DNA from 2 places in the Streptomyces litchfieldiae genome. Region 2 is predicted to be linked to the other one. Evidence: riboswitches for the same ligand, from Rfam matches in the RefSeq annotation. Region 2 holds a riboswitch; the other holds the start of a gene.

Region 1 (3,397 bases), on a different contig from region 2:
GGTGATCCGGGGCAGCAGTTCCTCGAGACCTTCTCCCGCACTCACCTGGTCCGGACCTCCTCGTGCCCACTCGGATGCACTGTGCCCGTCAGCCGACCCTCACATGCCCGTCACAGCCATCGCTTAGACGTCACGGGAGTAGAACGGCTGCACGCACTCGCGCAGCCAGTCCACAACGGGGTCGTCCGCGGCGTCGAGGAGCACGAGCTGGACCGGCCAGACCACGGGCCGGGCGGCCAGCGCGCGCCCGAGCGCGCCGTTGACGGCCGTGCGCGTCTCCTCGTCCAACTGGTCCAGCTCCACGCCGATGAACAGCGAGGGTGCTCCGCCCTCGGCGCTGGCCAGCCCGCGCCGCGCGGTGCGCACGTACCACAGCCCGGCCAGCTCGGCGGCGGCGGCGGACAGGAAGTCCGTCGGCTCCTCCTGCCAGTCCGGCTGGAAGAGCCGCATCCGCGCCCCCGAGGGAACGCCCGGGGTGCGCCGGCCCGGGGTCTCGCGGCACAGTTCGGCCACGGCGCTGGGCGGCACGGGGATGCCGACCGTGCCGCCGGGGTTGACCGCGATGCCCACCTGGGGCGGCAGCCCGCGGGCGAACTCCCGAGCGGGGGCGACACTGAACGACAGGTGGGAGGCGCCGCCCAGGTGCAGTTGTTCGGCGGAACTGAACACCGGGACGTATACGCCGCCGTTCAGATCGATGGTGGGCAGGTCCAGGGTGCGGCTGTCCGGGCCGCCGCCCTCGGGCAGCGGGATCCACAGGGAACTGCGGGCCAGCGCCGCCAGCACCCGGGGTCCGGCGTCCCGGGAGCCGAGCGCGCCGGCCAGGATCTCCTCCAGCTCATTGCCCGGCCAGCCGCCGCCGAAGCCGGGACCCTGCCGCGGAACACTCATCTCGTTCGACCACCATCTCATCAGGTCCTCAACACCCGCGAAGGAACCCTAGTGGCTGGCGCCCGGAACCGGGTCCCGGAGGGGCGGCCCTCGGCCGTTGTTCGTGCGATGATGTGGACGCAGCACACAACCGCATACCGGCCGTTAGACCACGCGCGGGAGAGTCCCCGGAAGCCACCGGGGCGCCGAAGGAGCAAGTCCTCCCTTGAATCTCTCAGGCCCCGTACCGCGTGCGGGAGGCGAATCTGAAAAGCGGGCCGTCCGCCCCGTGCGGCGCGGCCCCACCCACGGTGCAAGCCGCGCCCGCCCGGGCCGCGGCGAACCTCTCAGGTGCCGATGACAGATGGGGAGGGCCCGGAAGCCAGCCAACCCCTGCCCTCCTGGAGCCAGCCCATGACGGACGACACCCCCCGTACGACGGCGCTCGACGCCGTTCACCGCGCCCTCGGCGCCACCCTCACCGACTTCGCCGGCTGGACCATGCCGCTGCGGTACGGCAGCGAACGGGCCGAGCACGAGGCGGTCCGCACCGCCGCCGGGCTGTTCGACCTCTCCCACATGGGCGAGATCACCGTGACCGGGCCGGAGGCGGGCGCGCTGCTCGACCACGCGCTGGTCGGCAACCTGGGCGCGCTGCGCGTGGGCCGCGCCCGGTACACCATGATCTGCGACGCCGCGGGCGGGATCCTCGACGACCTCATCGTCTACCGGCTCGCCGAGCGGGAGTACCTCGTCGTCGCCAACGCGGCCAACGCGGGGACGGTGCTGGGCGCGCTGGCCGAGCGCGGCGCCGGGTTCGACGCGGTGGTCCGGGACGACCGCGACGCGTACGCGCTGATCGCCGTCCAGGGCCCCGCCTCCCCCGCCATCCTCGGCCGCCTCACCGACGCCGACCTGGCCGGCCTGCGGTACTACGCGGGCCTGCCCGGCACCGTGGCCGGCCGCCGGGCCCTGATCGCCCGGACCGGCTACACCGGCGAGGACGGCTTCGAGCTGTTCTGCGCCCCCGAGGACGCCGTGCCGCTGTGGGAGGCGCTCACCGAGGCCGGGCGGGCGGACGGCCTGGTGCCCTGCGGCCTGGCCTGCCGCGACACGCTGCGCCTGGAGGCGGGCATGCCGCTGTACGGCCATGAACTGACCACCGCCACCACGCCGTTCGACGCCGGGCTCGGCCGGGTGGTGAAGTTCGACAAGCCGGGCGACTTCGTCGGCCGCGAGGCCCTGACCCGCGCGGCCGAGCGCGCCGCCGGCCGGCCGCCGCGCACGCTGGTCGGCCTGGTGGCCCAAGGCCGGCGCGTGCCGCGCGCCGGCTATCCGGTGGTGGACGCGGCGGGCGCCGTCATCGGCGAGGTCACCTCCGGCGCGCCGTCGCCCACGCTGGGCAAGCCCATCGCCATGGCGTACGTCGACCCGGAACACGCGGTGCCGGGCACCGAGGGCGTCCGCGTGGACATACGCGGCAGCCACGAGCCGTACGACGTCGTCGCCCTGCCGTTCTACAAGCGCGCGAAGTAACGCCTCCACCTCATCGCCCATCCACACCAGGAGAATCTCCGTCATGAGCAACCCCGAGCAGCTTCGTTACAGCAAGGAGCACGAGTGGCTGTCCCCCGTCGAGGACGGCGTGGCGACGGTCGGCATCACCGAGTACGCGGCCAACGCGCTCGGTGACGTCGTGTTCGTCCAGCTCCCCGAGGTGGGCGCGACGGTCACCGCCGGCGAGCCGTGCGGTGAGCTGGAGTCCACCAAGTCCGTCAGCGACCTGTACGCCCCCGTCAGCGGCGAGGTCACCGAGACCAACCAGGACGTGGTGGACGACCCGGCGCTGGTGAACTCCGCGCCGTTCCAGGGCGGCTGGCTGTTCAAGGTCCGGCTGGACACCTCGGCCGGCGAGCCGGCGGACCTGCTGTCCGCCGACGAGTACGCCGCCTTCACCAGCGAGTGAGCGACGCGCCGTGGCCCTCTCTGCCTTCGACCTGTTCACCATCGGCATCGGGCCGTCCAGCTCGCACACCGTCGGCCCGATGCGCGCGGCGCGGATGTTCGCCCGCCGGCTGAAGAACGAGGGGCTGCTGGCGCACACCGCCGCCGTGCGCGCCGAGCTGTACGGCTCGCTCGGCGCCACCGGGCACGGCCACGGCACGCCGAAGGCGGTGCTGCTCGGGCTGAGCGGGCACGCGCCCGACACCGTGGACGTCGCCCGCGCGGACGAGGAGGTCGAACGAATCCGGCGCGAGCGCCAACTGCCCCTGCTGGCCGCGGAGATCGGCGACGCGCACCCCGTTCCGTTCGACCCGGACACGGATCTGGTGCTGCACCGCCGCCGCTCGCTGCCGTACCACGCCAACGGCATGACGCTGCGGGCGGCCGACGCCGAGGGCCGCCCGCTGCTGACCAAGACGTACTACTCGGTGGGCGGCGGCTTCGTGGTGGACGAGGACGCGGTGGGCGAGGACCGTATCCGGCTGGACGACACCGTGCTGCGCCACCCCTTCCGCACCGGCGA
Region 2 (3,397 bases):
TGGGCCTGCTCGCCGAGCTGTCGCCGCTGATCGAGCCGCTGAGCCTGGACGAGGCGTTCGTCGACCTGGCGGCCGGCGGCACCGCTGCCACGGCCGAGGACGCCCTGGCCACCGGGGAGCGGCTGCGCGAGCGGATCCGCGTGACCACCGGGCTGACCGGCTCGGTGGGGCTGGCCGGATCCAAGATGCTGGCCAAGATCGCCTCGGAGCGGGCGAAGCCGGACGGGCTGGTGCTCATCCGGCCGGGCACCGAGCGGGAGCTGCTGGTCCCGCTGCCGGTGCGGACGCTGCCCGGGGTCGGCCCGGCCACGGCCGAGGCGCTGCGCCGGGCCGGGATCCACACCATCGGCGAGACGGTGCGGGCCGGGGAGGCCGAACTGCTGCGGCTGTTGGGCAAGGCGCACGGGGCCTCGGTGTACGCCATGGCCAACGGTGTGGACGAGCGGCCGGTGGTCGCGGACCGGGACACGAAGTCCGTCTCGGTCGAGGACACCTTCGACGCGGACGTCACCGACCGGGCCCGGATCCGTTTCGAGGTGGCGCGGCTCGCCGACCGCTGTGTGGCGAGGCTGCGCGCGGCCGGCCGGTCGGGGCGCACCGTGGTGCTCAAGGTGCGGCGGTACGACTTCACCACCCTCACGCGTTCCGAGACGCTGCGCGGGCCCACCGACGACCCGGCCGTGGTCCGGGAGGCGGCCGGTCGGCTGCTGGAGGGCGTGGACACCACGGAGGGCGTCCGGCTGCTCGGGGTGGGCGTCAGCGGCCTCGCCGACTTCACCCAGGAGGATCTGTTCGCCCAGTCGGTCCAGGCGGTCCGGGGCAGCCACATCGGGCCGGCGGCCCAGGAGGTGCCGGTCGTCGCGCCGGAGCCGTCCCCGGAGGGCCGGAGCGAGCCGTCCCCGGCGCGGAGCTGGCTGCCGGGGGTGGACGTGGCGCACGAGCGGTACGGGCCGGGCTGGGTGCAGGGCAGCGGGCTGGGCCGGGTCACGGTGCGTTTCGAGCGGCCGGACACGCCGCCCGGCCGGGTGCGGACCTTCGCCGTGGACGATCCCGAGCTGGCCCGGGGCGATTCGCTGCCGCTGGTGGCGGCTCAGCCCTGCCCGTCGTCCGGGGAGGCGAGCTGACCGAAGTCGCGGTCCGGCGGCACCGGGTCGCCCGGCGCGGCGCGCGGCACGTCCAGGCCGTAGTGGTGGTAGAGCTCCAGTTCCTGTTCGGGGGAGAGGTGCCTGCCGACGCCGAAGTCGGGCGCGTCCTTGATCAGCGACCGTGTGAACGGCACCCGCAGCGTGTCGTTCACCAGCTCGCTGGGCTCCAGCGGCACGAACGCGTCGCGACTGAAGAGTCCCGTGCGGACCGCCGCCCATTCGGGTGTCCCGGTGGCGTCGTCGAGATACACCTCGTCCACCGTGCCGATCTTGGCGCCGTCGCGGTCGAACGCCTTGCGGCCGATGAGGCTGCGCGGGTCGATGTCGGTCTGCACGATTCCTCCAACTGATCCAGCAGGTCCGGAAAAGGGCCGCTATGACCTACGTAAGAACACATTCCGGAAGCTGGCCAGTCGAGTGGCGCCCTGGTCCCCGGCGGGGGGTCCGCTGGTAGGCTCGAAGACGGTTGACAACCTCGTGCGGGAGAGTCCCGACGCCGCACGGCGCCGGGCGCCGAAGGAGCAACTCCTCCCCGGAATCTCTCAGGCCCCTGTACCGCGCGAGGAAGACCACTCTGGAAAGCAGGGTGGCGGCGGACGACAGCCCGCCGGCGCCCTCACCGACGGTGCAAGCCGGGGCGCGCGAGTGCCGCGGTGAAGCTCTCAGGTCGACATGACAGAGGGGGAGGCCCGCCGGGCAGTGCCGCCCGGCACCCCCGCAGGTCGTCGCGACCAGGAGGAGCCTTCCGCATGACTGTCCGCCACATACCGTTGTCCGCCCTGGAGCAGGGCACCCCCTTCGCCGCCCGGCACATCGGGCCGGACCCCGCCGCCGAGGCGAAGATGCTCGCCCAGGTCGGCTTCGGCTCGCTGGACGAGCTGACCGCCGCCGCGGTGCCCGAGGCGATCCGCACCACCGAGGCGATGCGCCTGCCCGAGGCCCGTGACGAGGCGGCCGTCCTCGCCGAGCTGCGCGCGCTGGCGGCCCGCAACACCGTGCTGCACTCCATGATCGGCCTGGGGTACTACGGCACGTTCACGCCGCCGGTCATCCTGCGGAACGTCATGGAGAACCCGGCCTGGTACACGGCCTACACCCCCTACCAGCCGGAGATCTCCCAGGGCCGGCTGGAGGCCCTGCTCAACTTCCAGACCGTCGTGTCCGACCTCACCGGCCTGCCCACGGCCGGCGCCTCGCTGCTCGACGAGGGAACGGCAGCCGCCGAGGCCATGGCCCTCTCCCGGCGCGTCGGCAAGGTCAAGGACGGCGTGTTCCTGGTCGACGCCGACTGCCTGCCGCAGACCATCGCGGTCGTCCAGACGCGCGCCGAGCCCACCGGGGTGGACGTGGTGGTTGCCGACCTGAGCGACGGCATCCCCGCCGAGGTCGCCGAGCGCGGCGTCTTCGGCGTGCTGGTGCAGTACCCCGGCGCCTCCGGCGCGGTCCGCGATCACCGCGCCCTGATCGAGCGGGCCCACGAGCTGGGCGCCGTGGTGACCGTCGCCGCCGACCTGCTAGCCCTCACCCTCCTCACCTCACCCGGCGACCTGGGCGCCGACATCGCGGTCGGCTCCAGCCAGCGGTTCGGCGTCCCGATGGGCTTCGGCGGGCCGCACGCCGGTTTCATGGCGGTCCGCGACTCCTACGCCCGCAGCCTGCCCGGGCGGCTGGTCGGCGTCTCCCGCGACGCCGACGGCGCGCCCGCCTACCGGCTCGCCCTCCAGACCCGGGAGCAGCACATCCGGCGGGAGAAGGCCACCAGCAACATCTGCACGGCGCAGGTCCTGCTCGCCGTGCTGGCCGGCATGTACGCCGTCTACCACGGGCCCGAGGGGCTGGCCGCCATCGCCCGCCGCACCCACCGTTACGCCGCGCTGCTGGCCGCCGGACTGCGGGACGGCGGGGTGGAGGTGGTGCACGACGCGTTCTTCGACACCGTCACCGCCCGGGTGCCGGGCCGCGCGGCCGAGGTCGTGGCCGCCGCCCGCGGCGCCGGGGTAAACCTCCGCCTCACCGACGCCGACCACGTCGGCATCGCCTGCGACGAGACCACCGGACGCGCCCAACTGGCCGCCGTCTGGGCGGCGTTCGGGGTCGCGGGGGATGCGTTCGGCATCGAGGCGCTGGACGCCCGCACGCCCGACGCGCTGCCGGACGGCCTGCTGCGCGAGGGCGAGTACCTGACCCACCCGGTCTTCCACCGGCACCGTTCCGAGACGGCGATGCTGCGCTATCTGCGGCGCCTCGCCGAC

The links. Region 2 has a riboswitch for glycine ahead of gcvP (aminomethyl-transferring glycine dehydrogenase). Riboswitches for the same ligand answer to the same signal wherever they lie in the genome.
Region 1: it holds a riboswitch for glycine, as region 2 does, so the genes downstream of both, gcvT (glycine cleavage system aminomethyltransferase GcvT) here and gcvP (aminomethyl-transferring glycine dehydrogenase) in region 2, are expected to answer to the same signal.

The regions. Positions count from the first base shown of each region.
Region 1 is NZ_JAVREL010000001.1:228,725-232,121, forward strand. It holds gene RM590_RS01055 (enhanced serine sensitivity protein SseB C-terminal domain-containing protein) at 1-45, opposite strand, end outside; gene RM590_RS01060 (enhanced serine sensitivity protein SseB) at 124-891, opposite strand; glycine riboswitch at 1,038-1,130, shown strand; gene gcvT (glycine cleavage system aminomethyltransferase GcvT) at 1,285-2,406, shown strand; gene gcvH (glycine cleavage system protein GcvH) at 2,450-2,836, shown strand; gene RM590_RS01075 (L-serine ammonia-lyase) at 2,847-3,397, shown strand, end outside.
Region 2 is NZ_JAVREL010000007.1:154,043-157,439, forward strand. It holds gene RM590_RS14590 (DNA polymerase IV) at 1-1,124, shown strand, start outside; gene RM590_RS14595 (PRC-barrel domain-containing protein) at 1,091-1,480, opposite strand; glycine riboswitch at 1,616-1,713, shown strand; glycine riboswitch at 1,714-1,834, shown strand; gene gcvP (aminomethyl-transferring glycine dehydrogenase) at 1,895-3,397, shown strand, end outside.